One region of the Vibrio taketomensis genome, then DNA from elsewhere that is predicted to be linked to it. Evidence: riboswitches for the same ligand, from Rfam matches in the RefSeq annotation. Region 1 holds a riboswitch; each other region holds the start of a gene.
The links. Region 1 has a riboswitch for lysine ahead of Vt282_RS05290 (Na+/H+ antiporter NhaC family protein). Riboswitches for the same ligand answer to the same signal wherever they lie in the genome.
Positions count from the first base shown of each region.

Region 2: it holds a riboswitch for lysine, as region 1 does, so the genes downstream of both, Vt282_RS15460 (Na+/H+ antiporter NhaC family protein) here and Vt282_RS05290 (Na+/H+ antiporter NhaC family protein) in region 1, are expected to answer to the same signal.
Region 3: it holds a riboswitch for lysine, as region 1 does, so the genes downstream of both, lysC (lysine-sensitive aspartokinase 3) here and Vt282_RS05290 (Na+/H+ antiporter NhaC family protein) in region 1, are expected to answer to the same signal.

Region 1 is NZ_AP019649.1:1,136,255-1,147,071, forward strand. Features, by position in the region: gene Vt282_RS05280 (inosine/guanosine kinase) at 1-1,134, shown strand, start outside; gene Vt282_RS05285 (H-NS family histone-like protein) at 1,254-1,658, opposite strand; lysine riboswitch at 2,388-2,572, shown strand; gene Vt282_RS05290 (Na+/H+ antiporter NhaC family protein) at 2,679-4,277, shown strand; His leader region at 4,551-4,686, shown strand; gene hisG (ATP phosphoribosyltransferase) at 4,736-5,632, shown strand; gene hisD (histidinol dehydrogenase) at 5,639-6,940, shown strand; gene hisC (histidinol-phosphate transaminase) at 6,940-7,980, shown strand; gene hisB (bifunctional histidinol-phosphatase/imidazoleglycerol-phosphate dehydratase HisB) at 8,061-9,134, shown strand; gene hisH (imidazole glycerol phosphate synthase subunit HisH) at 9,143-9,757, shown strand; gene hisA (1-(5-phosphoribosyl)-5-[(5-phosphoribosylamino)methylideneamino]imidazole-4-carboxamide isomerase) at 9,770-10,507, shown strand; gene hisF (imidazole glycerol phosphate synthase subunit HisF) at 10,489-10,817, shown strand, end outside.
Region 2 is NZ_AP019650.1:390,980-401,796, forward strand. Features, by position in the region: gene Vt282_RS21785 (HD domain-containing protein) at 436-624, opposite strand; gene Vt282_RS15445 (LysR family transcriptional regulator) at 1,330-2,238, opposite strand; gene Vt282_RS15450 (SDR family oxidoreductase) at 2,361-3,221, shown strand; partial or broken gene Vt282_RS15455 (ATP-binding cassette domain-containing protein) at 3,599-4,942, shown strand; gene Vt282_RS15460 (Na+/H+ antiporter NhaC family protein) at 5,031-6,611, opposite strand; lysine riboswitch at 6,700-6,873, opposite strand; gene Vt282_RS15465 (RecX family transcriptional regulator) at 7,221-7,982, shown strand; gene Vt282_RS15470 (GNAT family N-acetyltransferase) at 8,043-8,552, shown strand; gene Vt282_RS15475 (ankyrin repeat domain-containing protein) at 8,818-9,600, shown strand; gene Vt282_RS15480 (putative bifunctional diguanylate cyclase/phosphodiesterase) at 10,393-10,817, shown strand, end outside.
Region 3 is NZ_AP019649.1:353,168-363,984, reverse strand. Features, by position in the region: partial or broken gene uvrA (excinuclease ABC subunit UvrA) at 1-845, shown strand, start outside; partial or broken gene Vt282_RS01835 (PglL family O-oligosaccharyltransferase) at 909-2,677, shown strand; gene Vt282_RS01830 (pyridoxal-phosphate-dependent aminotransferase family protein) at 2,709-3,830, opposite strand; lysine riboswitch at 4,017-4,195, shown strand; gene lysC (lysine-sensitive aspartokinase 3) at 4,451-5,803, shown strand; gene Vt282_RS01820 (PilT/PilU family type 4a pilus ATPase) at 5,864-6,967, opposite strand; gene Vt282_RS01815 (type IV pilus twitching motility protein PilT) at 6,981-8,012, opposite strand; gene Vt282_RS01810 (YggS family pyridoxal phosphate-dependent enzyme) at 8,037-8,747, shown strand; gene proC (pyrroline-5-carboxylate reductase) at 8,799-9,617, shown strand; gene Vt282_RS01800 (YggT family protein) at 9,661-10,215, shown strand; gene yggU (DUF167 family protein YggU) at 10,215-10,505, shown strand; gene Vt282_RS01790 (DUF4426 domain-containing protein) at 10,532-10,817, shown strand, end outside.

The DNA of each region.
Region 1 (10,817 bases):
TACGGTTTGAGTAAAGGACACTCATTAGTTATTGATGATCAATCAGCAGAAGCGTTGTATAACGAGCTTAAAGAAAACTGTCTGATCACCAACGAATATGCAGGCGGTACCATCGGTAACACGCTACATAATTACTCTGTATTAGCGGATGATAGATCAACACTGCTAGGTGTCATGAGCCAAGATATTAAGATTGGCAGTTACGGTTACCGTTACCTATGTAACACATCAAGCCGTATGGATTTAAATTACCTACAAGGTGTTGACGGGGCAATTGGTCGTTGTTTCGCGTTAATTACTGAAGATGGTGAGCGTACGTTTGCTATCAGTGAAGGTCAGATGAACCAGCTTCATCCAGACAACATTCCAGAAAAAATCTTCAAGAATGCTTCTGCATTAGTGCTGACCGCTTATCTTGTGCGTTGTAAAGAGGGCGATCCAATGCCTGACGCAACAATGCGAGCGATTGAATACGCTAAGAAGCATGATGTGCCGGTGGTATTAACTTTGGGCACTAAGTTTGTTATTCAAGATGACCCTAAATTCTGGCAAGACTTCCTGCGTGATCATGTGAGCGTGGTAGCGATGAACGAAGACGAAGCTGAAGCGTTAACTGGTGAGCACGACCCTCTAGCAGCTTCCGATAAAGCACTTGAGTGGGTTGATTTGGTATTGTGTACTGCAGGCCCTGTAGGTCTATACATGGCTGGTTATACCGAAGATGAAGCGAAACGTGAAACATCACTACCACTTCTTCCAGGTCAAATTGCAGAATTCAACCGTTACGAGTTTAGTCGCCCTGCAGTAAAAGACCTTTGTGATAATCCAATTAAGGTTTATTCACATATTTCACCATACATGGGTGGACCAGAAAAAATTAAAAATACCAATGGTGCGGGTGATGCGGCGTTATCAGCTTTATTGCATGATATGGCAGCAAATAAATACCATAAAGAAAACGTACCAAACTCAAGCAAACATGCATATGGTTTCTTAACGTATTCATCTTTCTCACAAGTATGTAAATACTCTAACCGCGCAAGTTATGAAGTGCTAGTGCAACACTCACCACGTTTATCTCGTGGTTTGCCTGAGCGTGAAGATAGCCTTGAAGAAGCGTATTGGGAACGTTAATAAACGGAAAATAAGTATTAGATAATGAATCAATTGTTGTCTAATACTTCAAATAACGACTAATAAAAAAGCTCCCATATTTGGGAGCTTTTTTTGTATCAATCTATTCGATTAACCTATTAGATTAGGAAGTCATCTAGAGATTTACCAGCATCTAGTTCAGCTTGGATTGCTGAAGGAGTGCGGCCTTGACCTGTCCATGTTTTTTCTTCACCGTTGTCTAGGTATTTGTATTTAGCAGGGCGAGGTGCGCGTTTAGATTTTGCTTTAGTCTTAGTTTCACCAGCAAGTGCGCTAATCAATGCATCAACGTCAATACCGTCTTTTGCGATTTGTTCTGCAATAGCAGCTAGCTTAGCTTCTTGCTCAGCAAGAGCAGCACGCTCTTCTTCTTCTGCTTCTTTGCGTTCAGTAACTACTAGAGTTAGTTTCTCTAGCGCTTCTTCTAATTGCTCAAGAGTAAGTTCACGAGAAAACGCACGAAGGCTACGAATGTTCAAAAGAGTTTTTGTTAATTCCGACATAGGATCTCACCAATATATTGTAAGCAAAGCTAATATTAATATCGTATTTCAAATAATACAATTTAATTGTATTCAATAAAGTATTTAAATTGAAGTTAATTCGCAGTGTATGAAACTTTAAAGCTCATATCACACACTTCTACGCAGTAAATGAATAAATAGCCACATACCTTATTTGGTATAAGTATAGTGTGAAGTTTCATAGTCGCCAGTAAAAGTTAAACTCAAATTGTTTGTGTAACCAGCAATGATCATTACTCAAAACTAATTATGGAAAATACTCGGGAACTTAATTGAAAGTTATTGCCACAATCCGTTATGGCTTCATCCTTTATTGGTTTAATTGCTCGTTGTCTAGAATGCTCTAGTAATCTTATTGCAATCGGGTTACTAGGAATAACTTGTTTAAGGGTGAAGTAATGAATTAAGTCTTTAGTGGCTCTAAATTCGAAGTCGTTGCTAAAGTCCTCCCTCCTTTAAGTGGATTGTCATTGCATCTTTTTTTACAGCTAACCATTTGGAAATAGATAACTATTCCACTGAATTTGCATCGGACTACTGACCATTTATCAATGAGTAAAGTGAAGTGGCAAAGCGCCAATCTTGCGTCGAAAATTTTTAGAAAGATATGTTGTAAATGAGTTTATTATAAGTACAATGACAAATACCTGATGCACTACATTGGTTAGCAATGTGTTAAATTTTATTTTTCACAGGTTAATCTATAGTCAGTGCGGTAGAGGTGCGGAATTAAATAGTAGCGTTTGTTGGGGTGATGCCAATGAATAAGCGTGAAAGGTCTTATCCGCCGAAGTAAGTTGGCACATCAAAGCCGCTTGCTGGGGTTGTACTCGAATAGGGACAACACTGCCATAGTCTATTATGTTGTATAACTATGGAGCGCTACTGTAGGGTTGGGTGAAGTTTTCGCTTCCCCGTCGCTATGTTCAACATACACACAAATTATCATTTATGTGTCTGCAGTAGATCTCTAACCAATTATTACTGGTTTCGAAGATCATGAATTTAATCGATTTTGCATCATCTCCTATTTCACTGCTGCCTCCGGTAGTAGCCCTGACGCTAGCAATTGTTACGCGTCGTGTTCTGTTATCGCTTGGTACGGGTATTGTACTTGGCGCTTTCTTACTTGCTGATGCGTCATTTGGCGGTGCTTTCAGTTATATTGAAAATATCGTTGTGGGCGTATTTGTCCAAGATGGCGGCATTAATGCAGGTAAAATGAGTATTGTTGCTTTCCTATTGCTACTTGGCATGATGACTGCGCTCTTAACACTGTCTGGTGGTACGCGAGCATTTGCTGACTGGGCACAATCTCGTATTAAGAGTAAGCGTGGCGCTAAGCTACTTGCAGCATTCCTAGGTATTTTCATTTTTATTGACGACTATTTTAATAGCCTAGCGGTTGGTGCCATTTCTCGCCCTGTAACAGATCGTTTTTATATCTCTCGTGCCAAGCTTGCGTATATCTTGGACTCAACGGCAGCACCGATGTGTGTGGTCATGCCAGCATCAAGCTGGGGTGCATACATTATGACGATTGTCAGCGGCATTCTGGTAACACACGGTATTACTGAATATTCCGCACTTGGTGCGTTTATGCGTGTTGTACCGATGAACTTCTACGCAATTTTTGCCTTGTTGATGGTGTTTGCCGTGTCATGGTTTGGCCTGACGGTTGGTAAGATGCGTGACCATGAAATCGCTGCTTCGCAAGGTCGTGGTTTTGACGAAGATGCGGCTGATGAACGTGAGCAAGCACGCGAGCTTGACGAAGAACTCGACATCCAAGAAAGCACTCGTGGCCGTGTAATGGATTTGATCCTGCCAATCGTAATGTTGATTATTGCTACGTGTGCATCCATGTTGTTTACGGGCGCTCAAGCACTCGAAGCTGCAGGCAAAGCATATTCATTACTTGGTGCATTTGAGAACACTAACGTCGGTACGTCTCTTGTTTACGGTGGCCTTGCGGGACTAGCTGTTGCACTTGCGACAGTACTAAGACAGCGTCTAGCGGCAGCAGAAATCGGTGTTACGCTTTGGATCGGTGCGAAATCAATGTTTGGCGCTATCCTTATCTTGGTATTTGCTTGGTGTATCGGTACGGTAATTGGCGATATGAATACCGGTAGTTACCTATCGAGCCTTGTTCAAGGTAATATCGACCCTAAATGGTTGCCAGTAATCTTATTCATGCTTTCTGGTGTGATGGCATTTGCTACCGGCAGTTCATGGGGCACGTTCGGTATCATGTTACCAATCGCAGGTGACCTAGCAGGTAATACTGATATTGCGCTTATGCTACCAATGCTAAGCGCAGTTTTAGCTGGTGCTGTGTTCGGTGATCACTGTTCACCAATCTCTGACACGACGATTTTGTCTTCGACAGGTGCGCGTTGTAACCATATTGACCACGTACAGACTCAGTTGCCATATGCATTGGCAGTGGCATTGGTCTCTATCGTTGGCTTCATTGTACTGGGTATGACCGATTCATTGGCAGTGTCATTCGCAGCAGCAAGTCTTGCTTTCATTGCGGTGTGTTTTGCGATGAAGCATATGTCTACCAGTCGTATTGTTAGCAGTATTGACTAACGAACCATTGATTTGTGAAAAGGAAGCTTCGGCTTCCTTTTTTTACACCTAAAGTTTATTGCGGATGTTTATCATCGTATATCACTGTATCTCAACGCTTTCTAAGTGATTGTTAAGGTTTAATAGTTGCTCGTAAAGTACGATATGTTGTTTATAAAATGAAAAGAAAAAACTTAAATTAATGGTTGAAAAAGTTAATAGCTTGGTTAGTGTGGTTAGCATCTAAGCAAGAGAATAAGAATTCATCAGTATGCGTAAATCAGTAATGAACATTCATCACCATCATCACCCATAGTTGTCTTTCGGGAGATGTACGCATACCCGGGAGATAGGATACTCCCGGAGGCTTAAGTCAAAGATTTTAAGAATTAACCCTCGGGAGACACGTTTCTTCCGAGGGTTTTTCACTTTTCGCGCTTTATAAATTACTCAAATTAAATTTGCACAGGGACAACGCAATGCAAACAAAACGCCTAAGAATCGCAATTCAAAAAAAAGGTCGCCTTAGTAAAGAGAGCCAATTACTCCTAAACAAATGCGGCGTGAAGTTCAACATTATGGGTGAGCGTTTGGTTGTTCACTCTCTCAATATGCCAATCGATCTGTTATTGGTGCGTGATGACGACATCCCTGGTTTAATCATGGACGGTGTGGTTGATCTTGGTTTCATCGGTGAAAATGAATTAGAAGAAGTGCGCTTAGACCGAAAAGCTCTCGGCGAACCTTGTGAGTTTATCAAACTGCGCCGCATGGATTTTGGTGGCTGCCGCTTATCCATCGCCATTAACAAAGGTCAAGAGTACAACGGCCCTCAAGACCTAGCAGGTAAACGTATCGCGACTACTTATCCGCAATTGCTAAAAGCGTATATGGATGAACAGGGTGTGCCATTCTCTACATGTATGCTCACAGGTTCAGTGGAAGTAGCGCCACGAGCAGGACTTGCTGATGCGATTGCGGATTTAGTTTCAACAGGTGCCACGCTTGAAGCCAATGGCCTTAAAGAAGCGGAAGTGATTTTCCGTTCTAAAGCAACACTTATTCAACGTCTTGGTGAATTTGAGCCTGAAAAGCAACGCCTTATCGACAAGCTGTTGACCCGTATGCAGGGTGTTCAACAAGCCAAAGAATCTAAATACATCATGTTACATGCACCAGTTGATCGCCTAGAGCAGATCAAAGCGCTACTACCTGGTGCGGAAGATCCAACAGTACTGCCATTGTCAGCAGAAAAACAGAGAGTCGCAGTACATCTAGTAAGTAGTGAAAACTTATTCTGGGAAACGATGGAGCAGCTAAAAGAGTTAGGTGCAAGTTCCATTCTCGTATTGCCAATTGAAAAAATGATGGAGTAATTAGCCATGAGAACAGTTGTTTGGCAATCGTTAAGTGAGACACAACAAGATGCGGTATTAGAGCGACCTGCGATAACAGAAGGCGCTAATATTACCGCAGCGGTTTCACAAGTTATTGCTCAAGTACGAGAGCAGGGTGATGCGGCATTAATAGAGCTGACTGAAAAGTTTGATCGCGTAAAGCCAGAGTCTATTCGTGTTTCTCGCAGTGAAATTGATGCTGCGTGTGAGCGTCTTAGCGACAATATGAAACAAGCGCTTGAGCAAGCCTATGCGAACATCGCTAAGTTCCATAAAGCGCAAAAGCCGCAGCTAATTAAAGTCGAAACACTGCCAGGTGTGATGTGTGAGCAAGTCACTCGCCCAATTCAAAAAGTGGGTTTGTACATTCCCGGTGGTAGTGCGCCTTTGCCATCAACCGTATTGATGCTTGGTGTGCCAGCGCAGATTGCGGGTTGTCAAAAAGTGGTGCTATGTTCACCTCCGCCGATTGCCGATGAAATTCTCTATGTGGCGAAGCTATGTAATATCGACGAAGTATACAATGTTGGCGGTGGTCAAGCCGTAGCCGCAATGGCCTACGGTACTGAAACGGTTGCTAAAGTGGACAAAATTTTTGGCCCAGGCAACGCCTATGTGACCGAAGCTAAGCGTCAAGTGAGTAACGATTTTCGTGGTGCGGCGATCGATATGCCAGCAGGACCATCGGAAGTTCTAGTTATCGCAGATGAAAATGCGGACGCTGATTTCGTCGCATCTGACTTGCTAAGCCAAGCTGAACATGGCCCAGACTCTCAAGTGGTGCTTGTGACACCATCGCCGGTAATGGCTGATCAAGTTGCCGATGCGGTGCAGCGTCAATTAAAGCAATTGTCTCGTGCTGATATCGCTGAAAAAGCATTGGCTTCAAGTCTGATAATCATTTCAGAGTCACTGACTCAAGCGGTTTCTATTTCGAACTTCTACGGCCCAGAGCACTTGATCGTGCAAACTAGGAATCCACGTGAACTGTTGCCTTTATTAGATAACGCCGGTTCAATTTTCCTAGGTGAGTGGTCGCCAGAATCAGCGGGCGATTATGCTTCAGGCACCAACCACGTGTTGCCAACGTATGGTTATACCCGTACCTACTCAAGTCTTGGCTTGGCCGATTTCTCAAAACGCATGACAGTGCAAGAGCTGTCTGCGGCAGGCTTACAACAATTAGCGCCGACAGTCGTAACTATGGCTGAGGCGGAAGGTCTCGATGCACACAAACGTGCTGTGACCATTCGTGTCGAAAAATTGCTTCAACGAGGAGAAGCGTAATGGAAAAGTTAGCTCGCAAGCAGGTTCAGAAGTTAACCCCTTATCTTTCGGCGCGCCGTATCGGCGGCTGTGGTGATGTTTGGTTGAATGCCAATGAATCGCCGTTCGATAACGAATACAAAACGGATTTTACTCGCCTTAATCGATATAGCGAGTGCCAGCCTAAACCTTTGATCGAGGCTTACGCGGCATATGCGGGAGTTAAGCCAGAACAAGTACTGACTTCACGTGGTGCTGATGAAGGCATTGAATTATTAACCCGCGCTTTTTGTGAGCCAGGTGAAGATGCCATTCTCTATTGCCCGCCAACTTATGGCATGTATGCAATTAGTGCAGAGACCATTGGCGTAGAGCGTAAAACCGTACCGTTGACTGCAGATTGGCAACTTGACCTTGCGGGTATTGAGCAAAACCTCGCTAACGTCAAATTGGTGTTTGTGTGTAGCCCGAACAACCCAACCGGTAATCTTGTTAAACGTGAAGACATTATTGCACTGCTTGAGATGACGAAAGACCGTGCCATTGTGGTCATGGACGAAGCGTATATCGACTTTTGCCCGGAAGCTTCAACAGTGGATTTGTTAGCACAATATCCAAACTTAGCGATTCTGCGCACGCTTTCTAAAGCGTTTGCTCTAGCAGGTCTGCGTTGTGGCTTTACCTTGGCAAACGAAGAGCTAATTGGAGTGCTAAACAAGGTAATTGCGCCTTACCCAGTGCCGGTGCCAGTGGCGGATATTGCTATTCAAGCGTTGTCAGAGGCGGGGCTAGCTCGTGCAAAATTCCAAGTGTTAGACCTCAATGCTAACCGTGCTTATTTGCAAGTCGGTCTCTCGATGATTAGTGGTGTGCAAGTCTTTGATGGTTGGGGTAACTACCTGTTGGTTAAATTCCCTGATGGTGACGCATTATTTAAAGCGGCTTGGGAAAGCGGGATTATTTTGCGTAATTCCCCGATCGAAAATTGTGTGCGCATTAGTGTCGGTAACCGTGAAGAATGCGAAAAGACTCTGGGCTTTATTCGTAACTTTTACCTGTAACCGTCATACCAATAACCCAATATCAAAAAGTTAGCGCGCTCTGGCATCAGCGAGAGCGCAAAAATGAAAAGGATGTTCTAGTGAGCAAGCAGCAAAAAATACTTTTTATTGACCGAGATGGCACCTTAATTGTTGAGCCGCCGGTTGATTTTCAAGTTGATCGTTTGGATAAACTGAAATTAGAGCCATTTGTTATTCCAAGTTTGTTAGCCCTACAAGATGCGGGCTATCGCTTAGTGATGGTGACAAACCAAGATGGGTTGGGAACGGACAGTTATCCGCAAGCAGATTTTGATGCGCCGCATAACATGATGATGGATATCTTTACTTCACAAGGGGTGAAGTTTGATGATGTCTTAATTTGTCCGCACTTTGCCGAACAAGAATGTAGCTGTCGTAAGCCTAAATTAGGTTTGGTCAAAGAGTACCTACAAGCTGGCAAAGTGGATTTTCAGCATTCAGCAGTGATTGGTGATCGTATTACTGATTTACAGCTGGCGGAAAATATGGCGATTCGAGGTATTCAATACCACCCACAAACCATGGGTTGGCTGCAGATCTTAAAAGACTTAACCGTTCATGCTCGAGTGGCCGAAGTGGTTCGTACCACCAAAGAAACGGACATCAGAGTGCGTGTAAATTTGGATGAGCAAGGCGGCAACCAAATCTCTACTGGGCTAGGTTTCTTTGACCACATGCTCGATCAAATTGCGACTCACGGTGGTTTTCAGATGATTTGCCAAGTGGAAGGTGATTTGCACATCGATGATCACCATACTATTGAAGATACTGCTCTTGCACTTGGTCAGGCATTAAAAGACGCGCTGGGTGATAAGCGTGGAATTGGTCGCTTTGGTTTTAGTTTGCCGATGGATGAGTGCTTGGCGCAATGTGCGTTGGATTTATCAGGTCGCCCTTATTTGAAATTCGAAGCGGAATTTAGTCGTGAGCAAGTGGGCGATTTGTCGACCGAAATGGTTGAACACTTCTTCCGTTCGCTGACGGATACCCTAGCGTGCACGCTGCACTTATCTTCAAGTGGTCATAATGACCACCACATCATTGAGAGTTTGTTTAAAGCCTTTGGTCGTACGTTACGTCAAGCGATTAAGGTGGAAGGCAATGAACTTCCAAGCAGTAAAGGCGTGCTGTAGGAGGCATTATGAAGCAACAGAAAGTGGTTATTATTGATACCGGTTGTGCCAATGTTTCTTCGGTTAAGTTTGCTATTGAGCGTTTGGGCTGCGACGTGGTGGTGTCAAAAGATCCTCAAGTGGTGCTCGCCGCAGATAAACTGTTCTTACCTGGTGTGGGTACCGCCAGTGAAGCGATGAAAAACCTTGAAGAGCGCAATTTGATCGAATTAGTTCAACAAGTAGAAAAACCATTGCTTGGTATTTGCTTAGGTATGCAATTACTTGGCACCTTTTCCCAAGAAAAAGGGCAAAAAGCGGATGAGCAAGTTGAGTGCCTTGGCTTGTGTAATGGTGAAGTAAAACGGATGCAGACTGGTGATCTACCTTTGCCACACATGGGTTGGAATACGGTGAAATCTCGACCAGAGAACCCTTTGTTTAAAGGGATTGAAGAGGGTGAGTATTTCTACTTCGTGCATAGTTTTGCCATGCCGATTGGTGATTACACCATTGCAGAGTGTGAATACGGTCAGCGTTTCAGTGCCGCGGTGCAAAGTGGTAATTACTACGGAGTGCAATTTCACCCAGAGCGTTCAAGTAGCGCTGGCTCAAAACTGATTGAAAACTTTTTGAACTTATAAAGGGAATTACTCGTGATCATTCCAGCTTTAGATTTAATAGAAGGACAGGTAGTTCGCCTTTATCAAGGAGACTACGGTCAAGTAACCGAATACAAAGTCGACCCAGCCGAGCAGTTTAATCTTTACCACCAAGCAGGCGCGAATTGGTTGCACTTAGTGGATCTCACTGGCGCCAAAGATACCAGCGCTCGTCAGTTAGATTTGATCGCAAAACTGCTCGCGAGTACACCGGCCAAGATCCAAATTGGTGGAGGTGTGCGTAGCGAACAAGACGTGGTTGATCTGCTTGAAGCGGGGGCACAACGTGTGGTTGTGGGATCAACGGCAGTGAAACAACCAGAACTTGTCAAAGGATGGATGGAAAAATACGGTGCTGAGAAAATCGTATTGGCACTGGATATCAATATTGATGCCGATGGCACTCGCAAAGTGGCGATTTCTGGCTGGCAAGAAGACTCGGGTGTGACGATTGAAGCGCTTATCGACGATTATCTCACCGTTGGTCTGACCCACGTTTTATGCACTGACATCTCTCGCGATGGCACTTTGACGGGTTCTAATGTTGAGCTTTATATCGATTTATGCAAACAGTATCCACAAGTGCAATTTCAATCATCTGGCGGCATTGGTAGCCTTGCCGATATTGCAGCATTGAAAGAAACAGGCGTCGCAGGTGTGATTGTTGGTCGTGCATTACTCGATGGTAAATTCACCGCAGAGGAGGCATTTGCATGTTGGCAAAGCGAATAATTCCGTGTCTCGATGTTCGAGATGGGCAGGTGGTGAAAGGCGTTCAGTTTCGTAACCACGAAATCATTGGTGATATCGTACCGCTGGCTAAGCGTTACGCTGAAGAGGGCGCTGACGAACTGGTGTTTTACGATATTACCGCATCCAGTGATGGCCGAGTGGTCGACAAAAGTTGGGTGAAGCGTGTGGCAGAAGTGATTGATATTCCCTTCTGTGTTGCTGGTGGCATTAAGTCGGCAGAGGACGCTGCTCGCATCCTTGAGTTTGGCGCTGACAAAGTCTCGATTAACTCGCCAGCGCTTGCCAATCC
Region 2 (10,817 bases), on a different replicon from region 1:
CCGAGAAGTGATGATTCCTTCTAAAAATAAGACTCGTCTATTCTACTAACATTATCAAAAAGTACTCTCTAGATATATGATCTGCAATTGCTCCAACTCCACTTGTAATTACTTTTTATATACAAAATCTTTAGCTTTCCAGAAAGAGTCTAGTTTTTCTACTTGGACATCACCTTCATCTATAAATGACGCTCTTGCCAAAGAATACTTATCATACTTCAAGTTAGCATTAACAAACGATAAGCTTTTTGAATTCCATCAATAGTATCAATGTTAATTTTCGAGTTAAATATGTCTGAAAATTCTTCTTCAGAGTTTTGTTCAACTAAGTCAATGACAGTATCAATGCTGACTTGGTCTTCGAGAATTTTTGAGAGAAAATTCTTTTCTTTAATAACTCGATTACCCGCCACATGGTGATTAATACCGAATTCATCAAAAATGAAGGCTCCATGCTATGGGACAATGGGCATGCCCAATATCATGAAGAAGTGCAGCTACTACAAGGTGATCCTGTACTTCTTCATCATAGTTACGTTGTTTCGATATAAATAGCGCCAACTTGGCTACATCAAGAGAGTGGATATACCTATTACTCTTAGTTTCTGGCGATAAGTAATCGATAGCCCTAGAAAAGAAACTTGCTTAAGGCGTTGAAACTCATCAGAATTGATAATTTTGAATAAAACGAATTCGACAGCAACATGTTGCCCATGTTTCTATCGATATCACTTTCTTCATAAAATCAAAAACAACCAAGTTACTTTCATGTCTAGCCATATTAGGTATCTTCTGTAATTCTCTCGCAAGCAAGGGAGAGATGATTTTACATACAACATAGTTCATCGTCTAGCGAAGAAAAGTTGTACGCATAACGATCACATCCTACTTAGATTATAGTTAAAGTCGATCTTAAACCGTTTCAACATCCAGAATAATGTACTTGATAGACAAAAGGTTTGGTAGTGTTGACATAATATGAAAATAGATAACATTACTGTGAATCACATTTGTTTAACCCGACTTTTAGATGCATCGGGTAACATCCTGAAATTATAGGGTGTTTTAAAGACGCGAAGATTGTTCTAGGGTTCAAATCCTATCTCTCCGCCACATTCAAAAAGCCCGCTAAAATCTAGCGGGCTTTTTACGTTTTGGATACCGGATTAATTCACCGGTTAGGATTGGCTGAGACAATGGCTTTCCTTACAACCTGAACATTTTGCCATTCACTAAAAGTCAGTCGAGCGCACTTTCAGCACATATACGCCCTCAAAGGTTTAGCAGAGCATGCCACGGTCAGGCCGCTTAACAACCAGTGCATGCTCGCTACTCTGCTTCTAAAGCCTTCTGAATTTTCGCTTGGTTTTCTCGGATAAACTCAATAAACAACTGGGATTTCAGCGGCAGATACTTTCTATCTTGGTAAACCATCAACATATTTCTATTCTGTGGAACCCATTCTTGTAGTACGAAATGGACTTGTTTACGTACTTCTGGAGCCCGAAATAAACTTGCGGGTAAATAGGCGAACCCAGCTCCAGATAAAACAAGCTGTTGAGTAACATAGAAATCGTCACATACAAAGCTCGGAGTCTCATTAACTTCGACAATTTCTCCGTTGTTCTCAAAACGCCACGGTAGAAAGTAGCCGTCAACATGGTTACGAATACACGGCAGATCAAAAAGCGCCATTGGGTGATTTGGTGTCCCCATCCGCTTTATTAGCCTATGCGAGCCTACAATCACATAAGGAACAGTAGATAAGTTCATCGCTATCATGGCTGAATCATGCAATGGGCCAAGGCGAAATGCGAAATCAATATTTTGTTTGGTGAGATCTTGAAAACGATTGGAAGAGCTCAGGTTCAACTTAATTGTGGGGTAGCGAACCGAAAACTCAGCAAGTAGTGGTGCCAAAATATCTTGTGAGAATGCATGAGGCGCGGTAATCGTTAATGTACCCACGGGTTGATTTGAATGTTCTTCTGCTTGGTTATAAAGCTCTGAAACCGTATCAGCAATTAACTGCGCTTTAGGAAGTACGTGCACTCCCAACTCTGTTAGTGATAATGAGCGAGTTGAGCGATTTAATAGTTTTCCGCCCAGCTCTGCCTCTAACTGCTGTATCTTGCGACTTACCGTTGTTGTCGGTACTCCGAGTTGCCTTGCGGCTTCAGCAAAGCTATTCAATTCGACCACTTTTGCTAATAGAGGTAGTGCTGAGATTTCTTTCATTTAGAGCTCAAAGTTATTATCCCGTATTTGGGATATTGAAACTCAACTTAACCATCTAATCAACAAATACGAAATTAACTATAGTTACGTCACACCAAGTAATATTGAAAACAACGGGGTTTATGATGGATATTCTAGTTCTAGGTGCAACGGGTAACACTGGTTCTGAAGTGGTTCGCCAACTTAAAGAAGCTGGCGAAACTTTTGGAGTAATGGCTCGCAACGCAAATGCAGCAGAGGCACTTTCTCTAAGTACAGAGCAAGTTCGCATTGGTAGCTTTGACGATGTAGCATCAATGACTTCTGCACTAGCAGGTATCAAGAAAATCTACGTAGCGATGCCGGCGCACCCAGAAAACGTACAGTGGACAACGAACGTTATTGAAGCAGCAAAAGCGGCCGGCGTTGAGCATATCGTTAAACTCTCTGGTATGGGCGCAAAAGCGGATGCAGGTTCGGCAATCATTCGCACCCACGTAGTCACTGATGATCTATTGAAAGCCTCTGGCATCACGTACACCATTGTTCAACCTAACTCGTTCTATCAAAACCTATATGGCAGCCTAGAAACGATCAACAGCATAGGTAAGTTCTTCCTGCCTCTAGCTCAAGCAAAACAAAGCGTTATTGATATTCGGGATGTGGCTGCTGTCATCGTTGCTTCTCTTACCAAGTCAGGTCACGAGAATCAAACGTATCTGATTTCCGGCCCAGAGGCGCTAACATTTGCAGAGCAAGCGGCAATCCTAAGTGAGGAAGCGAATAAAGAGATAGAGTATGTCGCGGTGCCACAAGAAGCAGCGGAAGCAGCAATGAAAGATGCGGGAATGAATGACTGGTTGGCTGAAAACCTAGCAGAGATCTTAGCGTGGTTTGGTGAAGGTCACTACACAGATGTGACGAATACCGTCGAGCAAGTGACAGGCAATAAACCGCGTACCTTCCGTGCATTCGCGAAAGAGTTTGCTCACGCAGTTAAATAGCGGCACTAAAAAACAACATCTCTTCTTTCACTGTTGGTATTTATAGTTTGAGGTAGCTGATTTCAATATTGGGCTACCTCAGTCTCTCTCTGTTAGGGTAACGTCCTCGCCTCTTTCTTAACTTCCTCTGATTCTAAATTGTACAGTTCACATTTTGCCCAATGAGTGGGTGTTTCTCGCGTTAAATATTGGCATTCAAAACAGCAGGCTTGGTATAACAAATAAAACGACGATAAATCATGGAAGACAAAAGCAATGCCGATTCATTTTCATCAACTGATTGCAAAGGAAAATAGCTCAACGCTTCGTATCGATGACTGGTACATTGAAACAGGACAACCTTGGGGCATTTTTAGCTCAGAGGGGATATTGGCTCGATGCTTGGTGATTTGCTGTGCGGTGAAATTAAACCTGAGTCTGGCGAGCTAACAATAGAAAATCACCATATTGCCCAAGTCTCCCTATCTGAACAGCAGCGATTGCTAGAGCAGGAGATTGAAAAAGACGATACCGATTTTCTTGATCGTATTGATCATGGTAGTTCAGTGTATGAGTTAGTTTTTGAAATGAGTCAAGATGAAGGTTTGACACAAAATCTGATAAGAGAACTCGATCTTTCTCATTTAGTAGAAACAGGATTTCGAGTACTTTCAACCGGAGAAACAAGGCGCGTAATGCTGGCACGGGCGCTTGCCGCAAAGCCTGATGTCGTGTTACTCGATAATCCATTTACAGGATTAGATGTAGAGCACCGAGCAGCATTAGCTTGTTATCTTCAAACGCTGTCTCAATCGGTACAGATGTTGATTACCTTTTCGCGCGAATCCGATATGCCGGATTGGGTAGAGCAGATTGCTCTGTTTAATGGTGGTCAGCTCGACAGTACCATGGATAAACAAAACTGGGATCAGCACCCAATCATCGCCCAGATCAAAGCTCAGTCGACGAAGCAAAGTGAAGAAATGATGGGCTTGGTTCGTCAGCATCAACACTCAACGCAGTTCGACAATCCAATCTTTGAGTTGAAAAACGGTAAAGTGGAATACATAGAGAAAACTATTTTTACGAATTTGAATTGGCGTATCGATAACGGTCAACACTGGCAAGTTAAGGGGCCAAACGGCTGTGGTAAGAGTACCTTATTAGGGCTGATATTTGGTGACCACCCACAATGCTACAGTAACGATATCCAAATTTTTGGCAAAAAACGCGGCAGTGGCGAAACGATATGGGAAATTAAGCAACATATCGGCATGGTCTCGTCAGCTTTGCATCTTCAATATCGTGTAAATTGTCGCGCTTGATGTGATTTTGTCGGGCTTTATGACTCCATTGGTCTTTATTCTCAACCGAGCAAGAAGCAAATTCAAATTGCCAAAGAATGGTTAACGATTCTGCATATGAGGCAGTATGAAGCAACTTCGTTTAAACAATTGGAATATGGTCAGCAGCGCTTACTATTGATTGCCAGAGCGATTGTGAAACAGCCGACATTGTTGATTTTGGATGAACCTTATCAAGGCTTGGATTATCTTGGGCGAATGCTGGTAAAAAATACCCTAGAGCTGATTGCCAAAGAAAATCTAAGCCAACTTCTCTACGTTTCACACTATCAAGAAGATGACTTGGACAGCATTCAAAATTATCTTGAGTTCCAATTTGATCAAGAAGCGCAGTGCTACAAAGGGATAGTGACAAAATCGGCTAGCTATAAGGCTTAATCAGATTGTGAGCGTTAAATGTTACATGGCTTAAATACACATCAAGCGCCTTAAGGCGCTTGATGTGTATTTGATGTTTTTAACAGAATTACGCTTTAGCCATTTGCACAACCGATTGGTTTTTACGCATGGCGTATAAGCAGAACATTAGGAACCAAGCACCGCTTACGGCCATACCGATCATTGCTGAATGGGTATAACCAATCGCTACGTAACCGAGTAGGGCACCAAATGCTACGGAGGTTGCGTAAGGAAGCTGTGTTAAAACGTGGTCCATATGGTGACAACCTGCACCAGTTGCAGACAAAATACTGGTGCTTGAGATTGGTGAGCTGTGGTCACCAAATACCGCGCCGGCCAGTACTGCTGCCAGCATAGGGAGTAGCATTTGAATATCACTTGCTGCAGCGATATCGCCCGCAAGCGGAAGCATGATGCCGAATGTGCCCCAGCTAGTACCAGTGGCAAATGCCATCGCACAAGAAAGAACGAAGATTACTGCAGGGAGCATTTCAACTGGAATGTTACCGTTTGCCATCGAAGCTAGGTATAGACCGGTTTTCATATCACGTACTACCGCACCGATAGTCCATGCAAAGAATAGAATCACAATCGCAGGCATCATGGCGCTGATACCTTGCGGTGCAGCTTGTAGCCAAGTTTTTGCGCTAAGTTTTAGACGCAATGCAAGAGCAATGGAAACCACTAAACTACACAATGCGCCGTATACGAGTGATGAGCCAACGTTAGTATTCTCAAATGAGCCGATAACGCTAAATGGTAAGCCTTTCTCTGTTAGCACGGCCGCACCCGATTCAATCATGAAATAGACGGTCGCAAGCGTTAGCGTCAGGATAGGCAACACCATGTCAATCATGCCGCCATTGCTGTTTTCTGGTGTTTCAATATCAAGCCCTGTAGGGCGGCCGCGAGATTCATCCCACAATTTCCCGTCTAGTGCCCAGTCTTCGTGCTTACGCATTGGACCGATATCGAGTTGGAATGCAATCACACAAAGTACCATCACCAAAGTGAACACCGCGTAAAGGTTCATTGGGATCATTTCAACAAAGGCAGAAATCGGGCTTTGGTCAGTCACGTGATGCGCAGCCATGATGCCGCCGATCAAGGCGATGATGTAAGCACCCCAAGACGAAATTGGCATCAACACACACACAGGTGCCGCGGTTGAGTCCAAAAGGTAAGCCAATTTCGCGCGAGAAATTTGGAAACGGTCGGTTACCGGGCGGCAAATCGCCCCCACTGACAGGCTATGGAAAAAGTCATCGATAAAGAAGATAAATACCATCAGACCAGTTAGAGATTTAGCGCTGCGGCGATCTTTACAGCGTACTGCTGCCCAATCAGCAAAGGCTTGAGTTGCACCAGATACGCTCATTAAGCTGATCAATGCGCCCAGCAGCAACATGAAGATGATCATGTTGGCGTTTTCGCTGTTCAATGCACCATCGGCCCAAACCAAGTTCAATACTTTATCGAACAGGTAATGCGCGGTTTCAAGTGGGGAGAAGTGGTTTAGCATTAATGCACCAGCCACGATACCCGCGCCAAGTGATAGCAACACGCGACGTGTCGTCACTGCTAGAATCACCGCCAAAACCGGCGGTATAACAGACATTAAAGAGTCTGAAAAATTTATGAGGTTCATAATCTCTACACCTACTGCAATAAGGTGGAGATCTACCGAAAAGAGGTGTAACGAAGACGTCTGAAGGAATGACAAAACACTTGTTACCCCTTCAGGTAGCGCTCCATAGGAATTAATACTATGGCAGTTCTGTGCCTATTCGACACAGACCCAGCCACTTGGTTTGATGGCTCAAGTGACTTCGGCGCTGACTCCTTTCTCCGGCATCATCGGGATCATCCTCCGCTCGGTTACTGATAGGCAGCGCGCCTCTACTGATTAAGGGTTTGCTGCGCAATGATAACAGCCGAGCAGCGCAAAACAAGTATTAAATCGTGCCAATTTCATAACTGTTCGTATATCAATCTATTGTTGCGTACATTGAACATTTAACTTTATGTGAATATAGGGTCGCTACAAATCACTGAAGCCAAATGTTAACAAACTGAACGCTACCGCAAGAGAACCATAAAGCCTTTGTGGCTCTGTATCCAATCCACTTCGCTCTGTTTGACCTGACAAATGGTGTGAGGATTAGTGTAAACTCCCCTCATCATCTACCAATCGTGAACCGCTAGTTTGTACCCAGAAGAAAATCGAGTAAGAAAAGCCAGACGTATTGAAAGCGTCATGAATTCTGCACTGTGGCATTTAGGTCAAAAAGATCTCACTGAAAGTGAATTGCTGGCTAAGTTGAGAGTCAAAACTGACAACGAAGAGTGGATTACTGACACGATAGAAAAACTACGCGATTTTGGTTATCTGAAATCTGACAAGCAGTTTGCTGAGCAGTTTGCTGAACGTTCGTTTTTTGGCGAATATGGCAGCGAATATATTCGTGACAAGTTGAAAAAGAAAGGAATCGAAGAAGCGCTGATTGATGATGCCATTCACAAGGTAAAAGCGCAGCTTAATATTGATGAGCAAGCGATGCTCAATGAACGCATTAACAACTATTACCAAGAGTTTACGATGAGTAAGGAAAAGCTCATCACAACGCTGCAAAAGCGAGGTTTTAGTTATGCTCAAGTGAATCAGGCGATAAAGCAGCATGCTTGCAGCGAACAACTCAAAACCAACCTTGAAATCAAGGCTGAAAAAGCGGATCTTGAAAAAGAAGTATTGAAATATGCTCGCAAAGGCAAAGGGTTGACGGTCATTCGGCAAGAATTGCGTCAACGTAAAATTGATATTACGGAACTTGATGCGTTAGTAGAACGGTTGATAAACCGCGAGCAGCTCGATTTCTATTCATCTTGTCTAGGACAACTCAGTAAAAAATCCTACGACCTATCCGTTCATAACGAGCGCAGTAAAGCTTATGCGATGTTAAGTCGAAAAGGTTTTTCTTCAGATGAGATTAGGTTTGCGATGGATGAGTTAACGCAATAAAGAACTAAAACTGGATTATAACGGATTACGTTGAATCGTCGTTGGTTAGAGGTACTCAAAATGAAAGTGGTATGTGAAACAGAGAGATTAATCGTCAGGCAGTTCGAATACAGTGACGCCGAATTCATTGTGCAATTACTTAATGAAGAATCGTTTATTCGTTATATCGCGGATAAAAATGTCCGCACTATCGAAGATGCGTGCAATTATTTAACTCAAGGGCCGATGGCAAGCTATGACATGTATGGTTTCGGCTTGAGTATGGTCTGCCTTAAAGAAACCCAAACACCGATTGGTATGTGTGGCGTGCTAAAACGCCCGGAGTTGGATCTCCCTGATTTAGGTTATGCGTTTCTATCGCAATACACGGGGCAGGGTTATGCGAGTGAAGCGGCTATTGGTGTGCTTAATCATACGCTTATAACGTATTCACTTGATTCGGTCTTGGCTGTGACGTTACCTGCAAACACTCGATCTAACCGATTGTTAAGCCGCGTTGGTTTTTCTATCAAAGGCGACGTGATGTTGTATGGCTCCCCGAACACACTTTACGAGTTTCTTCCCAAGTAACGTCAAGGAAAGGGATTTATCGTCGTCGCTGTGATTCGTCATGGTGCGGTAGACACAATACGAAAGTAGCGAGTTTTATGCGGCTAGATCGCAAATCGCGAGCAGACTTCAATGCATTGCTACTAGCCTCGCTAAGATAGTTTGAGTGATGCATCGATTAAAGTGAGAACAGAAAAGGATGTTGTTTTTACACTTTCCCTCAAGAATAGAGATAGTAGCAATAGTACTTGTTTTATTTCATCTGAGCGGCTGCAGTGCAAGCTCGATGCAAAAGCAAAGTGGGGTCGATTATTTTAGTGAGGAAGCAGTACGAGAATTGGTCCTGGCTGCGGAAAGAGGCGATGTGGATAAAATTGACTATCTCATCAACCAGCAAGGGATTGATGCAAACTCGACTGGTGTTGGCGGAACAACGCCTTTAGCTTGGGCTCTCTCATCACAAAATTACCAAGGCGCTGAAGCATTGTTGAAGTTTGGCGCGGATCCAAACCAGCAGTTTGAAAAAGGGTATACCCCAATGTGGTTTGCTGCTGGTGGTGAAAATTCGGCACTACTTGAATTATTACTCCAATACGATGGCAATCCGGACCAATGGAAAGGGACGAGTAACTTGCTAATGCTTGCGGTGCGCCACGAGCGAATGGATAACTATGAATTATTGCTTGAGTACGGTGCCGATATTAATAGTCATGACTATTTGAGCAATAGTGTTGCTACCTATTCTGTTTATCGAGAGCGATATGACATTTTGCATCGAGTTCTGCTAGACGGGTATTCATACAATTTAACGGACCTGGCACAACTGGTTGAGCGAGCGTCGAAAGTAATTCCACAAAATCAAACCAAATGGGTGACTACGGTTAGAGCAGAATTACAGTTGCAGGGTGTTGACTATCCGTTGCTACCAACCCCAAAGGCGGAACCGATTAGATTGACTGAGGATGTGCGTAAAAAATTAGAACGCTGGGAGAAAGAGGGAAAATTACCGCCCAATTCAAAGGGTGCAGCACTGTTAAAGCAAGATCGAGCAATAAGCGACGCACCTTAAATACAAAACGCCGATTATTGACGCGATTTTAGTCGATACAGACTGTAGGATTTTTCTTACTGCATCAAATTTATTCTTTCAAAAATGACCCATTCCATCAATTTAATGGTCTGTATAGATTTTATATAAAGTGAATTATTTGTAATTCAAAACTCATATAATGCAATAACTTACTTTAACTTGTAAAAGATGTTTCATGGTGTGCGATGCTTGTCTTTTGTTGTTTTGATAAATGAAATTGATCGATCGTTTGTTGTTATGATGTCGACAATGCTTATTTATTAGAATCTTAATTTGTAACGTGTAAGTTGTGCAGTTGTGATGTTCATTCCAAATAAGTGGTGTATTCACTTGGATACCGATGAATTCTTATTTTTCATATAAATTAAACTTTTATAATCGGTATTCGACCATTTAATCTTGGTAATATGAAAACAAAATATCTAGCTTTCGAAGAGGTTTGTATTTAATAGCATTAGCTAATGTTGTTTGATGCTTGAATCTAATCAAGAGAATTTAGTTATTCTCTCTTCGTAATAACGATCAATCAGTAAAATTATTAAATCGCCAACTCATTGTTAGCGAAGGGTTTGCACATCTTAGTAATGTTAAAACACAATCGTTTAATAAAATGTCATTGTAATATTAGTGTCATAAAAATACGTAGGGTATTGATGGGCACGGTTGTATTTATGCTTTGTAAAGAGGAGTTCTAATTGTCAGCCAAGTATTGGTTGAATTGGACTTAAGGGGGATATATGGAATTATTTGTAGCTAAGGAGTCGAAAAGTAATGTGTAAAGAACATAAGATGATACTTATCATTATGTTTTTATTAGCCATTCCATGTTTGGCTGTGCTTTACTATGAAGAAAGCAATGTACTAACGATGCTCGAAGATAGCTTTGTACTATATACGCTACTTATCGCGCTTATTGCTTCTATCACCCTTGGCTTTTATGTTTCATATCGTCCAGTTACTCAGGTTACTGAGCGAATCAACGCCATGCTTCTCTCTGCAAATATTTCTGATTTTAAACCACTCGCCATTAGAACGAGTTCTTCAAACATCATTGCTCTTATCTCCTCAATTAATGATTTGATGGCACGATATGTAGCTGAAATAGAATCTATTACCGATCAAAGCTACAGAGACCGTACTACATATTTACCGAATAAGTTGTGGCTTAATGAGCGTTGCGAACATGTGAGATTTGG
Region 3 (10,817 bases), 780 kb from region 1:
AATTAAACGGTGCCACCGTAGATGTACCCGCCCCTTACCAAAAAATCAAAGGGCTAGAACATTTTGATAAAGTGATCGATATAGATCAAAGTCCGATTGGCCGTACCCCTCGCTCTAACCCAGCAACGTATACGGGTATTTTCACTCCAATTCGCGAGCTATTTTCAGGCACACAAGAAGCGCGCTCTCGTGGCTACAAACCCGGTCGATTTAGCTTTAACGTTCGAGGTGGCCGCTGCGAAGCCTGCCAAGGTGATGGCGTAATTAAAGTAGAAATGCACTTCTTGCCTGATGTGTATGTGCCATGTGACATCTGTAAAGGTAAACGTTATAACCGTGAAACTTTAGAGGTACGCTACAAAGGCAAAACCATTGATGAAGTACTCGAAATGACAGTGGAAGATGCGCGCCAATTCTTCGATCCTGTCCCGGTTATTGCACGTAAACTGCAAACCCTAATGGATGTTGGACTGTCGTACATTCGCCTAGGACAAGCGGCTACCACACTCTCTGGGGGCGAAGCGCAACGAGTAAAATTAGCGCGTGAGCTATCAAAACGCGACACCGGTAAGACGCTATATATTCTGGATGAGCCAACCACAGGCTTGCATTTCCATGATATTCAACAGTTACTTACGGTTCTACACCGCTTACGCGATCATGGTAATACGGTGGTCGTGATTGAACATAACCTTGATGTGATCAAAACCGCTGACTGGATCGTCGATTTAGGCCCTGAAGGTGGACAAGGTGGCGGTGAAATTATTGCCGAAGGAACTCCGGAAGATGTGGCATTGGTCGAAGGTTCACATACCGCACGCTTCCTAAAACCCATGTTAAAATAGATCATTACCTAGAAACCAGCGTATCATACGCTGGTTTTGTTTATGTAGAAGTGACCTATCCCTATGGCAACCATACACCTCACTGGTACGCAACTCGAACCACAAGCCCCAAGGCTACCTTTAATTCGACCATTTTTGGTGTCATTAGGTGCGCTCTACATCGTCGCAATGCATTTTTTTATGCCAAATCCTGGTGGTTCAGGCCTCGCACTGTCGTTTAACGCCACTACTTGGTTAGCCTTCTCCATCAGCATTGGTATTGGCTTGTACCAAATTGGAACTCAAGGTGTCTTACGCTACAACAAAATGACGATTGTACTGTTCATCTCATGCTTGATGATGACCGCTCCAGTTCTCTATCCAAATAGCTCACTGCTACTTTCGGTGAGCCGATTGACTGGATTGTGGATGGGTTTTTTACTGTTCGTTATTTTGCAGCAATTCCGCTTCAGCAACCGTCAGAAACAACGCTTACTTTGGTTTATCGTTATCGCTGTCGCCATCCAAGCAGTATATGGCTGGGTACAGTATTTACTGCTCGAGCCGGGCAATATGTTTGGCTACAACACAATTCATAACCGGCCTTATGGTATTTTCCAACAAGTGAATGTCATGGCGAGCTTTTTAGCGACTGGCCTAGCGATTTCTGCTTATTTGCTCTCACGCCAACCAATTAAATACCAACATAAGTTAAGTGATGTAACTCTGCTCTATTTGATGCCACTACTTACCATCCCACTTATTGTTGTTATCGCTTCACGTACGGGGTGGCTGGCCGCAATATTATCTACAATCTTGGTGTTACCCTATTTATACCGCTTCGCTACTCACAAACGCATTATTGGTTGGTGTTTGTCGGCGTTAGTGGGGATTGTGCTGGGATTATTACTGCCTATGATCAGCTCTCACGGAAATGCTGATTTAGTCAAAGATAAGGTTAATTTCGAAAGTCCACGTAGCTACACATACCCACAAGCGCTCGATATGATTATTGAGAAACCATTTACGGGTTATGGTTACGGTCGATTCGAATCAGACTATATTCTTTACACGGCTCGCCAACATCAGCTAAATCCTGATTACCATGTAGGCTTACCCGCGCTGACACATCCACATAATGAAATGTTGTATTGGGGTGTTGAAGGCGGACTATTACCGTTATTAGGTATTACTCTCGCCGCGGCATTTATGTTGCTGCGCATGTACCAAACCAAAAAAGGGACGCGCCTTGCCATGTTCGGCTTGTTCGTACCCATTGTTTTGCATAGCCAATTAGAGTACCCGTTCTATCACTCTTTTGTTCACTGGATTACATTTATTGTTCTGCTTTACTGGGTCGATCAACGAGCCAATAAATATCGAGTAACTGGGTTTAGTCGTATTTCACAGGTCATACTAAGAGCGTTAAGTCTTGTCATTCCCGTCGTCATCTCGATTTACATGCTAAGTTCATTACACACCAATTATGTCCTCACTAAGTTTGAACTGACTAAGCCAAAAGATCCGACTATTTTGCAACAGGTGACGAACCCTGTTGTTTGGAAAGATCGCTATGACTGGGATGTGTACAGCACCTACTTACAAGTTGGCCTCATTACTCAAGACAAACAATATATTCAACCGTATATCGATTGGTCTTTGGCGATCATAAAAAATAGCCCTCGCCCAGCTTTCTATAATAATTTGATATTGGCATATCGGGTTTAGGCGAAGATGCTAAAGCTGAACAAATTCGTAGTGAGGCCAAGTTCCTATTTCCAGAGTTGGATTTTGATAAAGTCCAGTACATTGCTCCAGATATCGATGCACTTAAAGCCTCTGCAGCAAAATAGACAAAGCGGCGCATTGCGCCGCTTTTTTGTTTTATTGAGTCAACGACTCTTCCAATGCTTGCAAGCAAAGGGCGACATTCTCTTGCCTTGCTCCGTAGCCCATTAGTCCAATACGCCAAGCTTTGCCCGCCAATGCGCCTAAACCAGCTCCAATCTCCAGATTGTAAGTCTCAAGTAGGTGGTTACGCACAGCAGCTTCATCAATACCTTCAGGCACATAGATCGCATTGAGTTGAGGTAAACGATCGGCCGCTTCAACCACGAACTTAAAGCCCAACTTTTCTAGACCTAATTTCAATTTGTCATGCATGGTGCGATGGCGCTGCCAAGCATTGTCTAAACCTTCATTTTTCAGCATCAATAATGCCTCGTGCAATGCATAAAGGCTGTTGACTGGCGCAGTATGATGATAACTACGCTTACCTTCACCACTCCAGTAACCAAGTACTAGGCTCTGATCCAGAAACCAGCTTTGCACTGGTGTGCTGCGACTTTGAATCTTGGCAATTGCCTTTGAAGAAAACGTTAAGGGTGATAATCCTGGCACACAAGAAAGGCATTTTTGACTACCTGAATAAACAGCATCAAGCTGCCATTCATCAACTTTTAAAGGCACACCACCAAGTGACGTCACCGCATCAACAATGGTTAAGGCATTATGCTGTTTTGCTAAAGCGCCTAATGCCTGCGCATCAGACAAAGCACCGGTTGAGGTTTCAGCATGAACAAACGCTACGATTTTGACATCAGAATGTTCCTTGAGTGCCCTTTCAACTTTATCAATTGAAACCGGCGCCCCCCATTCATCATCAATCACAATCGCGTCACCGCCTGCCCTCACAACATTTTCACGCATACGTTCGCCAAACACCCCATTGCGACAAACAATCACTTTATCACCCGGCTCAACTAAGTTTACGAAGCAAGCTTCCATACCTGCGCTTCCTGGGGCCGAAACGGCTATGGTGAACTCATTTTCGGTTTGGAATGCATACTTAAGTAACTGTTTCAGTTCATCCATCATGCCAACAAATAGCGGGTCTAAATGACCAACCGTTGGACGACTCAATGCTTGCAATACTTGAGGAGAAATATCAGATGGACCAGGCCCCATCAGAATTCGACGAGGTGGAATAAAGCTTTGGATTGTCATGTTCGCTCTCCTTGTGGCTGATGTTTTATTGCACTCACCTTAGACCAATATTCTTCATCAGACAATTGGTCATAAGTCTATACTCAAACAGTCCTATTTAGCTGGCCACCTCCCATTTTGTTAATCATTGTTGTGCTGAAGTAAAATTATCGGTTGACTTTGATCACACAAAGCCGTTCAATAATTAATCACAGAAGAGGAGCATTGCCTAGGTAGATGCATCGTGGAGCCACAACTCCGATACGATTCATTGAGGGAGAGCAATGCCGAGATGCCACCAAGTTGTCGGTTTGGTGACGTCGGTTGACCTGAGTTGAATCTCATCAACTGTCATCAGCACTGTCTGATGAAGCGCTTCTGAGGTGAAGATTAAGCCAAATAACTTACCTCGAACAATCGCTCAATACTCTCTTCTCGTTTGAACATATCTTAGTCAATTGGATTGGTGAATCGCCAAGCTGTGAATTGCGGAACACAAACGGTGCTACAAAGCATTTGACGTGCACTAACTGAAATCAGTTGTCTGCGTAACTCATTTCCACCAGCTAGATAGTCAAACACAAAAACAAAGGACGTTGGATTACCAACAACAATATTTAGGATGTCGTGGGAGAATCGCTGTGAGCTCTTTTAATGTCGCCAAGTTTGGCGGAACCAGTGTTGCAAACTTTGAAGCCATGAGCCGCTGTGCGGCCATAATAGAAAACAATCCAAGTACCCGATTGGTGGTTAGCTCTGCCTGCTCAGGTGTCACTAACCTATTAGTTGAACTTGCTAACGGTGTAACCGATGAACAACAACGACGCCAAGTAATTCAGCAATTAGCTGATATACATGAAGCTATTATTGTTCAACTTAATCATGCAACAGAGACTGCGTCTGAGGTGTATCAAATTCTTGATACTGTGACCAGTCTTGCTGAAGCTGCTTCAATTCAATCCAGCACTAAACTTACTGATCACTTGGTCGCTTGTGGCGAGCTAATGTCGACCCACATTCTTGCTCAGTTGATGCGTGAGCGTGGCATGCCGGCGGTACGTTTTGACATTCGCCAAGTACTGCGAACCGATGATACGTTTGGCAAAGCTGAACCAAATGTCGAACAAACTGGCATCCTCGCGAAAGAATTGCTTGCACCACTTTGCGAAGACTCCATCGTCATCACTCAAGGCTTTATTGGCGCGGATGATGAAGGCAATACCACCACGCTAGGTCGAGGCGGAAGTGACTATAGTGCAGCGTTAATCGCTGAAGCAGTCAAAGCCGAAGGACTGGAAATTTGGACCGATGTACCTGGAATTTACACAACGGACCCTCGCATCGCAGAAAAAGCCGCTCCAATTTCTGAAATCAGCTTTAGCGAAGCGTCTGAAATGGCAAACTTTGGCGCTAAAATCCTTCACCCATCAACGCTTGTGCCTGCACTACGCCACGATATTCCTGTCTTCGTCGGCTCTTCAAAAGAGCCAGAAAAAGGCGGCACATGGATTCGTCATCAAGTGCAAAGCTCACCACTATTTCGCGCGCTCGCACTGCGTTGCAACCAAACTATGGTTACTCTGCGTAGCGCTAAAATGTTCCATGCTTATGGCTTCTTAGCCAAAGTATTTGAGATCTTAGCCAAGCATAAAGTGTCGGTTGATTTGATCACCACCTCTGAAATCAGTGTATCGCTAACTTTAGACCAAACAGATACTAGTGGCGGAGCGCCACAACTACCAGCGGCGGCTCGTGCTGAATTGGAAGAGTTGTGTACGGTAGAAATCGAGCAAAACCTATGTCTTGTTGCGCTGATTGGCAATAATATGAGCGATAGCAAAGGCTATGCTAAACAAGTGTTTAGTACTTTAGAAGATCTCAACTTACGTATGATTTGCTTTGGTGCAAGCCCTCACAACTTGTGTTTCTTGGTGCATGAATCAGTATCGCGCCAAGCGATCCAAAAACTACATAAAGAATTGTTTGAAGGTTAAAGACCATTCTGAGGCAGTCAAAAAAACCGAGCAATGCTCGGTTTTTTTATGCTTCAAACACTAATTCATATCAATGCTAATAGAAGATTGTGTTTTAGTATTAAAGCTATCGCCATGTTGAGTTTTAAGCATAATGCGTAAATCGTTAGCGGAGTCCGCACTGTGCATCGCATCTTCGACACTGATTTTATCGTCAACAATAAGCTGGTACAGCGCTTGGTCAAAGGTTTGCATACCAATCTGCTGTGATTTAGCCATGGTCGATTTCAATTCGTGTAACTCTCCACGACGAATCAAGTCCGAAACCCTTGGGCTATTCAGCAAGATCTCAAACACACCATGTCGACCACTACCATATTTATCCCTAAGCAATTGCTGACCGATAACTCCCCGTAGGTTATTTGAGAGATCAAACAAAAACTGCTCTTTCTTCTCTTTCGGCACCAAATGCAATATCCGCTCTAGAGCTTGGTTAGCATTGTTTGCGTGCAGGGTTGCCATACATAAATGACCGGTTTCAGCAAACGCCATCGCAAACTCCATGGTTTCACGCGTCCGTATCTCACCAATCAAAATCATATCTGGCGCTTGGCGCAATGAGTTTTTGAGCGCGACATCGTAGCTTTCCGTGTCCAATCCGACTTCACGTTGAGTCACGATACACTTGTGGTGCTCATGAACAAATTCGATCGGATCTTCAACCGTTATAATATGTCCCGCTCGGTGGCGATTTCGATACCCCGTCATCGCAGCCATTGTGGTCGATTTACCAGAGCCTGTCGCTCCAACCACCAAAACTAGGCCGCGCTTAGCAATACATAAATTTTGCAATACATCCGGTAAACGCAAAGATTCAAACGTTGGAATTTGTGTTTCGATACGCCGGATGACTGCACCGGGAAGCTCGCGTTGAAAAAATGCTGAGACACGAAAACGTCCAAAATTCCTCACTACCGCAAAATTGGCTTCACGCGTGGCGTTATAATCTGCTCGGCGTGGTTCGTCCATGATGGCATTGAGTAAATCCATAACATTCTGTTCGCTTAAGACCTCGCCGTGCGCACGCAATTCACCATCAACGCGATACAACACTGGTGCACCCACGGTGATATACAAATCGGACGCTTTTTGGGCATTCATCTCCTGCAGAAATGCATCAATCATAATCCGCTATTCCTTAATAAGTGAGCGAGCCAATTTTTTGTTCAACTTCTTCCGGCTCAACCAAGCCTCGAACAATCAGTTGTCTCGCATTTTGCTCAATGGTTTGCATGCCTTGCGCTGCACCCGTTTGAATCACTGAATACATTTGCGCGACTTTATCTTCACGTATCAAGTTACGAATAGCTGGCGTTGCCATCATGATCTCATGACATGCAACACGTCCACCACCAATGCGTTTCAGTAGCTTCTGCGCAATAACCGCGCGTAAGGATTCTGAAAGCATCGAGCGAACCATATCTTTATCACTACCTGGAAATACGTCGATAATACGGTCAATCGTTTTTGCGGCTGAACTGGTATGCAAAGTACCAAATACCAAGTGACCCGTTTCTGCCGCTGTTAATGCCAAACTGATTGTTTCTTGGTCACGCAACTCCCCCACCAAAATCACATCAGGGTCTTCACGAAGTGCGCTGCGCAATGCCTTTTTAAAGCTATGTGTATCACGATGCACTTCACGTTGGTTGATCAAACATTTTTGGTTCTGATGGACAAATTCAATCGGGTCTTCGATGGTCAAAATATGCTTATTCTGATTACGGTTAATAAAATCAACCATCGCGGCAAGCGTCGTCGATTTACCTGAGCCAGTCGGCCCTGTAACCAGCACTAAGCCTTTTTCAAAGTTCGCGATTTTCTCAAAAATTTCCGGCGCATCGAGATCTTGCAACGTCGGAATACTGGTTGGAATGGTACGGAATACCGCCGCACATCCTCGAGATTGGTTGAAAGCGTTAACACGGAAGCGACCAACTTCAGGTAATTCAAATGAAAAGTCGACTTCAAGATGTTCTTCAAACTCACTGCGCTGCGCATCATTCATGATTTCAAACACTAAACGATGTACTTCTGCATGAGTAAAAGCAGGAACACTCAACTTGCGTACTTCACCGTCAATGCGCACCATTGGAGAAACACCTGCAGAAAGATGTAGATCTGACGCATTATGTTTTACACTAAAGTCCAGTAACTCAGCGATATCCATTTAAATTCCTTAGTAAAGTTAGATATGAGTAGTATTCAACAAAATATTGAACAGATCACCTCACAGATTTCAAGTGCGCTGCAAAAATGTGGACGTGCTCGAGACTCTGTGCAACTTCTCGCGGTAAGTAAAACTAAACCGACACAAGCGATTTTAGATGCAGCTCTCGCGGGACAAACTGCGTTTGGCGAAAATTATGTGCAAGAAGGGGTCGACAAAATAGCATATTTTGCTCAATCTCATCCTGAATTGGAGCTTGTGTGGCACTTTATCGGTCCAATTCAATCAAACAAAACTCGCCCAGTTGCGGAAAACTTCGCTTGGGTACACACCATTGATCGCGCTAAGATCGCCCAACGCTTAAACGATCAACGCCCAACCTGTTTACCACCGCTGCAAGTATTAATTCAAGTTAATACCAGCGGTGAAGAAAGCAAATCAGGAATTGAAGAAGAGCAAGTTTTTGAATTAGCAGAGTTGATTTCATCGCTACCAAACCTCACTTTAAGAGGGTTGATGTCAATTCCAGCCAATGTACCTGACTATCCATCTCAGTTACGTGCCTTCAAGCAATTGTCTGAATTGAAACATCGCCTGAGCGAACGCTTTCCTCAACTTAACCTTGATACCTTATCAATGGGCATGAGTGGTGATATGGACGCAGCAATTGAAGCAGGAAGTACCATGGTACGCATTGGCACAGCAATTTTTGGCGCTCGAGATTACAACAAATAACAAAGAATTATCTTGTTAACGGATAATTCGATAGACCAACAGGAAGCTATCATGGAACACAAGAACATCACATTCATTGGCGCTGGAAACATGGCCCGTTCAATTATTGCCGGCCTGCTTGCTAGTGGCTACCCAGCAAGCTTGATCACTGCTACTGACCCTAACCAGCCACAACGTGATTTTCTCGCAGACCGTTATGGCATCAATACTCATTCAGACAACGTTGCAGCGGCAGAAGGTGCTGATGTCATTGTTTTGGCAGTAAAACCACAATTGATGTCAGTGGTTGCACAAGACATGCAAACCATCAACTATCAAAATAAGCTGGTGATCTCTATCGCAGCAGGGATTAGTGCGCAGCGTTTGGATGAAATGTTCGCCGCGAAACTGAATCTAGTACGCGTGATGCCAAATACACCTGCGCTAGTCGGACAAGGCATGAGCGGTCTTTACGCACCAAATACTGTCAGTGAGCAAGACAAAAACTTTGCGGCCGATTTAATGGAAGCCGTGGGTAAAGTGTGCTGGGTGAATCAAGAATCTGGCATCAATAATGTTATCGCAGCTGCGGGCAGTGCACCGGCCTACTTCTTCCTATTTATGGAAGCAATGCAAGCGGAAGCAATCAAACAAGGTTTTGACTCTGATACCGCACGTTTATTGGTACAGCAATCTGCGCTTGGTGCGGCAGAACTTGTGGTTGCTAATCCTGAAACCGAATTATCCACACTGCGTGAGCAAGTGACGTCAAAAGGCGGCACCACGGCAGAAGCGATTCGCACCTTTAACGAACTCCAGTTGACTGATATCGTAGCGAAAGCGATGCAAGCTGCGGTAATTCGCGCCGAAGAAATGGAAAAACTATTTTAATAATCAGTACCGCCATCGGTCTGTTTAATAACAAGGGTCACCTATGAATTCAATGAGTTTCCTCGTCACCACCATTTTTGATTTATACATCATGGTGGTGTTACTACGCATTTGGCTACAAGCTACACGTGCAGATTTCTACAACCCATTCTCTCAGTTTGTGGTAAAAGCGACTCAGCCTGTCGTTGCACCGCTGCGTCGAGTGATTCCGTCTGTAGGCAATATTGATATGGCAACACTGCTGTTTGCCTATGTATTGTGTGTACTAAAATTCTTTACCGTCGTATTTATTAAATCGGGTGCGATCTCTCTCGATCCATATTTACTATTTATCGGATTGCTTTCACTGGTTAAAGCCGCTGGTGGTTTATTATTCTGGGTACTACTAATTCGCGCAATTTTGAGCTGGGTTAGCCAAGGCCGCAGCCCAATCGAATACGTATTCCACCAACTGACTGAGCCAATGCTGGCACCAATTCGTCGCATTATTCCTGCGATGGGTGGCTTCGACCTAAGTGTGCTAGTACTATTTATTGGCCTACAGTTCGCGAATTTCCTCATGGGCGACTTAATTGGTCCAATTTGGTTCGGCTTGTAATGTCACAAGCAGTATGGCGTGAAGGTGAAGATATTGTGCTTCGCCTTTATATCCAACCCAAAGCAAGCCGCGACAAAATCGTCGGCTTGCATGGTGAAGAAGTAAAAATTGCCATCACAGCCCCACCGGTTGATGGCAAAGCCAATGCGCATCTGAGCAAGTATTTGTCGAAACAATTTAAAGTGGCTAAGGGATTGATCAATATCGAAAAGGGCGAGTTAGGACGGCACAAACAAGTCCGTATTATCTCTCCAAGTCAGATCCCGCCAGAAATCGAAGCCATCCTATGATGGCTTTTTTTATAAGGACATAACGTATGAAAACCTGGTTCACCGCTCTACTCATCTGTTTTTTTTCCGTCCCTTCATGGGCTGGGCAATTCAAAACCATTAAAGATATAGAAGTTCACTATTCCGCCTTCAACTCCACTTTTCTAACCCCAGAAATCGCCCGTAGCTATAAACTCAAACGCAGTAGCCATCTCGCCATTCTCAATATAAGTTTGCTCGATATGTCTCAAGCAGGAAAACCCGCAACTGCTGGCAAAATTTCCGGCATAGCGAAAAACCTGATAGGTCAATCTCGCCAGCTAAACTTTAGAG